Metabacillus sp. KUDC1714: one gene and its partner. The protein of the gene in region 1 binds, or shares a complex with, the protein of each later gene. Links are inferred from orthologs where the notes say so. Each region holds a gene or a part of one and is shown on either strand. Other genes may lie near its edges. The genes, in order: HUW50_RS07860 and HUW50_RS00380.

Region 1 (3,257 bases):
TGGGATGAGGATTCACCAAAGTTCTACGATCAAAAGGTTATTTCCATTAAAGAATTTGAAAACAAATTGGGAGTTAATATAGATAATAATGGATCTGTTGGAAAGATAACCGCACTGACACCTGGAAAGCGTGTAGCAACAGTTGAGGTTGGTGGCAAAGAGTTTAGCGGTCGAGACGTGAGAGAAAAGCTTGAATTAAAATCATCTGATTTCACATGGGAGATGAAAGGTGATTCGGTTGTAATTGAAACAAAGGGCTTTGGACATGGAGTTGGAATGAGTCAATATGGTGCAAACTTTATGGCTGAGGAAGGTAAAAATTATAATGATATTGTATCCTACTATTATCAAGGAGCAAAAATTTCTGCAGCAGAGCCATTTTTAACGAAATATACTGTAAAAAAATAAATAAAAAGGCAGTCAAAAATAGTTCACCTATTTTGACTGCCTTTTATTGTTCGGCGAGTTAGCCTTCTTAATAATAAATATCATTATTTCACACTGAAAAATTTTCGCTTCGCAATTAAATAGGAAATAGTAACCCCAATCGTATCCTTCACAAAATCAATCACTGTTGCTGAACGAGCTGGAACAAACGATTGATGAATTTCATCTGTTAGACCATATAGGATTGCTATGATCGCTGCCACCAAGCTTGCTCGTTCACTCCATTTTTTATGTGCCATAAATGCGAATGCAATCAGCCAATAAAGAATCGCAAATTCTATTAAGTGTAGGGATTCCTTCAATAGCGTGTCGAAGGAAAATGGTGTTTTAACAAACGCGTCAGCTGGATTACTAGATAATATCCAAATTAGCACCATATATAGAAGGGGAAGAATTGTAATGAGCAGCTTTTTCATGCGATAAACTCCTTTATTTTAAAAAATTTTCTAATCGGTACATATTATTATAAACAACGCACATACTAAATTTAAAAAAATTTTTTTAAAGATGTGTATATAATTCAGCGAATCTGATCAGAATGATTGCTGAGGTGATGATAGAATGAGAGAGGAAGAAAAGAAACGTACTTCTCAAAACACAAAATTTCAACAATTTTTTAGAAAACGTTGGGTATTTCCGGCAATTTACCTAATGAGTGCTGCAGTTATCCTTACAGCGGTTTTATGGTATCAAAGCATTAGCAACAATGTAGCAGAGGATTTGCAAACTCCTGATCAAGGAGAAAACGCAATGAATGATCCTGAAGCAGTAGAAGTAAATGCACTTAAAGAAAACGTTAAAATGCCTGCTTTAGATCCAGATGCAGTTTCAGTCGTTAAAAAGTTCTATGATCCTAACGCTTCAACTGAAGAGCAAGAAGCGGCACTAGTATCCTATAACAATTCTTATAGAATGAATAAAGGGATCGACATTGCAAATGAGGATCAAAAACAATTTGATGTTGTTGCATCACTAAGTGGTACAGTAACAAAAGCAACGAAAGATCCAATTTTAGGCTATGTTGTTGAAATTGAGCATGAAAACGATGTAGTAACAGTTTATCAATCATTAGCTGAAGCAAATGTACAAGCTGGTGATAAAGTTGAACAAAATGAGTTAATTGGTAAAGCTGGTAAAAATCTTTACAATGAAGAAGATGGTAATCACTTACACTTCGAAATTCGTCAAAATGGTACAGCGATTAACCCGTTAACATATATGGATAAGCCGGTAACATCCATTGAAGAGCCAGTTCAAGAAGAAGCAACTCAAGAGGAAGCTACACAGGAAGAAGCTCCAAGTGAAGATGCTGAAGCTCCAAAAGAAGACGCTGAAGCAGATGACAAGTCTGCAGAGGAATCTCCAGAATCAGATAAAGATGCCCAAAAGGGAGAAACTGAAGGAAGCGAACAATCTAACGAGCCTGAAGCTTCAAATAACACACTAAATTCGTAAGGATAAATCCGATACGAGGTTGAACTCAAAAGTAAATGAGATCAGCCTCGATTTTTTTTGTTAAAAACCTTCGATAATAAAAAACCAATGACCCCGCCGAATGTATTCAATAGTAAATCATCTACATCAAACGCCCCCACACGGAATATCAGCTGAGCGATTTCGACTGAAAAAGAAAAGGCAATAGTACACCCTACCATACGGATAAAAGATCCTAACCTAGGAATGAAAAACGGTAAAAGGAAACCAAATGGAACAAATGCCAGGACATTCCCTACAAATTGATCCGTAATTGATAGTCCATCGAAATTAGAAAAATAGCCTAGTATTGTTTGAAAAGGCCTAATATTATGTGAGCAGTCCCTCTACAGATTGTCTATATGAAGAGAAAAATAATAAATAAAAGAGTACACACACATATAATAGAAAGCAAATTAGTAAAAAGAAACGCTTATAGCTTTTCATGTTAACCTCCTTAATAAAAAGTATCAAAAATCTAGCAAACTTGCTATGAGATTCCAAAATATACTTTGTTTAAAGCGTTATCCTCGAACCATGTCGAGAAAAAACCATATGACAAATATCCTTTTTTAGCCAACTTCTGTTGACCGATTGATATATGGGTCTCATAATAAAACTGATCGAATATTTAGTACAAGATAATAGGAGGAGGTTCTTTTTATCCCATTCTTAACGGGCAGTAAGACTTCCACTTCAAGATTCGAGAGAAACAAAGAAGATAAGTGGGAGATAACTGCCCGTAAAGATCCGATAAGTTTCGCTAACCATCGGTGGGGGATGAAGAAAACCCCCACCGATGGAAGTCTCACTTTATCGAATAATAATGTTAACGCTTACAAAAGGAGGGTTAGAACCATTGACGATTTTATTGATTATGTTATTAATAACGGGATTTAGCCTAGTAATGGGCTTACGCAAACGAAAACCTCAATTTTTACTAATACCTATCTTATCACTACTACTCTACTTCATTGTACAAATAGCACTTGTCCCAGCACCATTTTTTGAAACCGTTAAATTTATTTTTAGCTTATCTTAACTAGCAGCAATCCGTAACCGAAGAATGTCTTTACTTTACCTTATTTTTCAGGAAATCACTCGGAGGTGGCTTAATGAAGAAAATTGATAAGAAAGTGGCAGATGCATACTTTAAAGAGCGCACACGAAATATTGTCATTTATTTAATTATTGGGTTTCTATCCTCTTTTGGTGTTGTTTTATTTGCTGAGTTTTTTAGTAAATTTAGTATTAATGGCTTTCCTTTTCATTATTTTATGGGAGCACAAGGTGCTGTCGTTGTTTTTATTCTATTATTATTTGTTAATGCAAAAGTC
Region 2 (3,225 bases), 1.6 Mb from region 1 along the record:
GAATCTACTTTGTCATTTTTAACAGAATGGATTACTAATATTATCGTATTTATTCTACTAGCTGTGGTTATTGATTTATTATTACCAAATTCATCGATGCAGAAATATGCAAAAATGGTTATTAGCCTATTATTAATAATTGTCATAATCAATCCAATCTTTAAATTATTCAACACAGATATGAATGTAATCCTCTCGGAATTCCAGTCTGTAGCACCATCAGAAGAAAATGAGGTAAAAAATTTAATAGAATTTCAGAAAAAAGAAATACAAGCCTCACAACGTGCATATATTTTAGAACAAATGGCTGTCCAAATGAAAACGATGGCAAAAGAGGAGCTGGTGCAAAACTATGACTTAACGATTGAAACAATCCTTCTTTCCGAATCTGAACAAGTAGACGACATAAACTCTCAGAATGATCTCCAGCATATCCGTGTAGTCTTACAACAAAATGAAGCTGAGGAAGTAGCAGGACAAGAAGCAGTTGAAGCTGTCCAATCAATATCGATTGACACCACAAAAGAACTTCCAACTGACGATCCAGAAGCACAGCTAAATTCAGAAGAGATTACCGCGTATTTAGCAAAAATTTGGGAAGTAGAAGAAGAAAAAATCACACTCGAATTGGAAGGGGGGGAGGAGTCATTAGATGAGCAATAAAGAAAGCTTCATCCAAAAGCTAAAGTCCTTACTTAGCCAGTCAAATTCTAAGAAACCATCAAAATTTCAATATTTTATTCTTGTTTTCGTATTAGGGATAGCGTTCATGCTTATTAGCAATCTTTTTACTACTGATGAAAATAAGAATAACGCTTTACCAACTACTTCTACAGCTACTGATGAAAGTACTGAAGTGTTTAAGCAAACAAAGGGAGATAGTACTGGCTCCATCTCTGACTATGAAGCCGAATATGAAAACCAATTAAAAGAAGTACTAGAAACAATATCTGGTGTAGGAAATGTTTCAGTTGTAGTGAATGTTGATTCAACTTCACAAAAGATTGTTGAAAAAAACAGGGTTACTGGGAGCCAGGTTACAACAGAAACCGACCGTGAAGGCGGCAAAAGAGAAGTGGAAGACCAATCAATAGATGAACAAGTTGTCATCATTCAAGAAGGCGAAAAAGAGGTTCCGATTGTCGTGCAAGTAAAAAAACCCGAGGTTCGTGGAGTCTTAATTGTCGCTCAAGGTGCTGACAACATTCATATAAAGCAAACAATTATAGACGCGGTAACACGTGCATTAGGTGTACCTAGTCATCGTGTAGCTGTGGAGTCGAAAAAAATGAAGGAGGATGAATAGATGATGTTGAAAAAACAAACGGTTTGGTTATTAACAATGTTAAGTTTAGTGGTGGTATTATCCGTTTATTATGTAACTTCTCCAGACGGTGGAACTAGCAACATAGTCATGACAGAAGAGAATCAAGAGGTTAGTGAAAATACTGCAGATGTTAATGAGCTAGCGGAGGAAAAACAGCCAGCAGCTGAAGAAGAACAGCCTGCACAAGAAGAAGAAAAACAGCCTGCAACAGAAGAAGAAAAACAGCCAGCTGAAGAAGGTAAAGACGGCAAAGACGGCAAAGACTCTGAAAAAGGAGAGTCTCAGGATGAAACTGGAGCCAACGCTGAAGAAGGAGAAGTACAAACAGAAGAGCTTGAGGATGGAACTGTAATTTCTAGTGTGACTAGCGATGAATTATTTGCAGAATTACGTATGGAATTAGAAGATCAGCGCAGCAAAAGAAAGGGTCAATTAGATACAATCGTTGCAAGTAATGATACAACTCCTGAAGAAAAGAACGAGGCGTATGACGAAATGGAAGCATTAGACGAAGCAGCACATAAGGAAACAGTTCTTGAGACGCTTATTAAATCACAAGGCTATGATGATGCACTTGTTCGTGCAGAAGGAAACAATGTAAAAATTACAGTAAAAGCATCAAAAGAGCATGACAAATCTGCTGCTAACAAGATTATGGTGCTTGTAAGAGATGAAATGGAAAATATGGAGAACGTGGTCGTTACATTTGAACAATAATTAAGCTTTAAATATATGAAGTGGTCAATCTGATTATTAATCGGATTGACTTTTTTATTTTGGCTGTAGTTAATGCTCACTGTTGATTGGAACGGATACGTGATGCTCCCGGACAAATCGCGGAAAGTGAACGCTTAAGCGTACATCAACAACCAAGTTTAACAGGGACTTCATTTTAAAGAAATTAAAGATAATACTATTTTTCATAGTAACTAATTAGGTACATGAATGACAAGATGGTAAACTATAAGATAGAATGTAAAATACGACTAGCAAAGCTGAATAAAAAGGAAAACAATCAAAAACACTTATGAAAATCAGTAGAAACCTGAGGAAATGGGTACAATTGTTGTTGAATTTCTTCAGTGATGTATCGTAAGATAATATTATGGGACTAAGTTTTAGTACTAGACTATAAATTAGTAGATCATGTTTTTACGTAAATGATCATATGATTAAAGGGGTGCCTAAGCATGCTAAAAATACAAGAAATCAGAGAAATTATTAAATTAATCGATCACTCATCAATTAATGAATTTTCATTTGAGCACGAAGGTTCAAAAATAAAAATGAAAAAGCAATTACCTGAAGTCGAAACGGTAGTACGTACTGTAGCCACTTCCCCTACGCTTGAGTCAGTACAAGCACAACCAGTACAAGCCCAAGCACCAGTTGTTGGAGCTCCAACACAGGAAACTGTTGAAGCACCTACAGCTGATACATCTCATTTACATAAGATTACGTCTCCAATGGTAGGTACGTTTTATGCAGCATCTTCACCTGAAGCTGGCAATTACGTAGAAGTTGGATCAAAGGTTACAAAAGAATCAGTCGTTTGTATTGTAGAAGCAATGAAGCTCTTCAATGAAATTGAAGCAGAAGTGAAGGGTGAGATCGTCGAAATACTCGTTCAAAATGGACAGCTTGTCGAGTATGGTCAACCTTTATTCCTTGTTAAGCCTGAGTAAGGAGCCAAAATGATGATAAAGAAATTACTAATCGCCAATCGAGGAGAAATTGCTGTTCGAATTATCCGAGCATGTAAGGAATTAGATATCGAAACAGTTGCTGTTTTTTCTGAAGCAGATCGTGAAGCATTACATGTACAGCTTGCAGATGAAGCGTATTGTATCGGTCCAACTGCTTCAAAAGATAGCTATTTAAATTTTACAAACATAATT

Evidence for each region.
Region 2: the proteins of HUW50_RS07860 (region 1) and HUW50_RS00380 are in contact, whole or in part, in a crystal structure (PDB 3TUF), measured with the Bacillus subtilis proteins. The link is inferred for Metabacillus sp. KUDC1714 from one-to-one orthologs.

What each region holds. Positions count from the first base shown.
Region 1 is NZ_CP055263.1:1,631,840-1,635,096, reverse strand. Bases 35-2,955 are described here. They hold HUW50_RS07860 (stage II sporulation protein SpoIIQ), read left to right. Parts: upstream 35-1,008; coding sequence 1,009-1,902; downstream 1,903-2,955. Other genes in these bases: HUW50_RS27500 (VanZ family protein), read right to left, coding at 1,944-2,249; HUW50_RS07865 (VanZ family protein), read right to left, coding at 492-863; spoIID (stage II sporulation protein D), read left to right, coding at 35-408. Also shown: more of spoIID, read left to right, coding at 1-34; HUW50_RS07850 (DUF4212 domain-containing protein), read left to right, coding at 3,036-3,257. UniProt on the Bacillus subtilis protein: Involved in forespore engulfment and required for anchoring membrane proteins on the forespore side of the septal membrane. Forms a channel with SpoIIIAH that is open on the forespore end and closed (or gated) on the mother cell end.
Region 2 is NZ_CP055263.1:78,809-82,033, reverse strand. The notes cover bases 288-3,176. They hold HUW50_RS00380 (SpoIIIAH-like family protein), read left to right. Parts: upstream 288-1,309; coding sequence 1,310-2,044; downstream 2,045-3,176. Other genes in these bases: accC (acetyl-CoA carboxylase biotin carboxylase subunit), read left to right, coding at 3,025-3,176; accB (acetyl-CoA carboxylase biotin carboxyl carrier protein), read left to right, coding at 2,518-3,012; spoIIIAG (stage III sporulation protein AG), read left to right, coding at 653-1,306; spoIIIAF (stage III sporulation protein AF), read left to right, coding at 288-663. In the rest of the region: more of spoIIIAF, read left to right, coding at 10-287; more of accC, read left to right, coding at 3,177-3,225. UniProt on the Bacillus subtilis protein: Involved in forespore engulfment. Forms a channel with SpoIIIAH that is open on the forespore end and closed (or gated) on the mother cell end.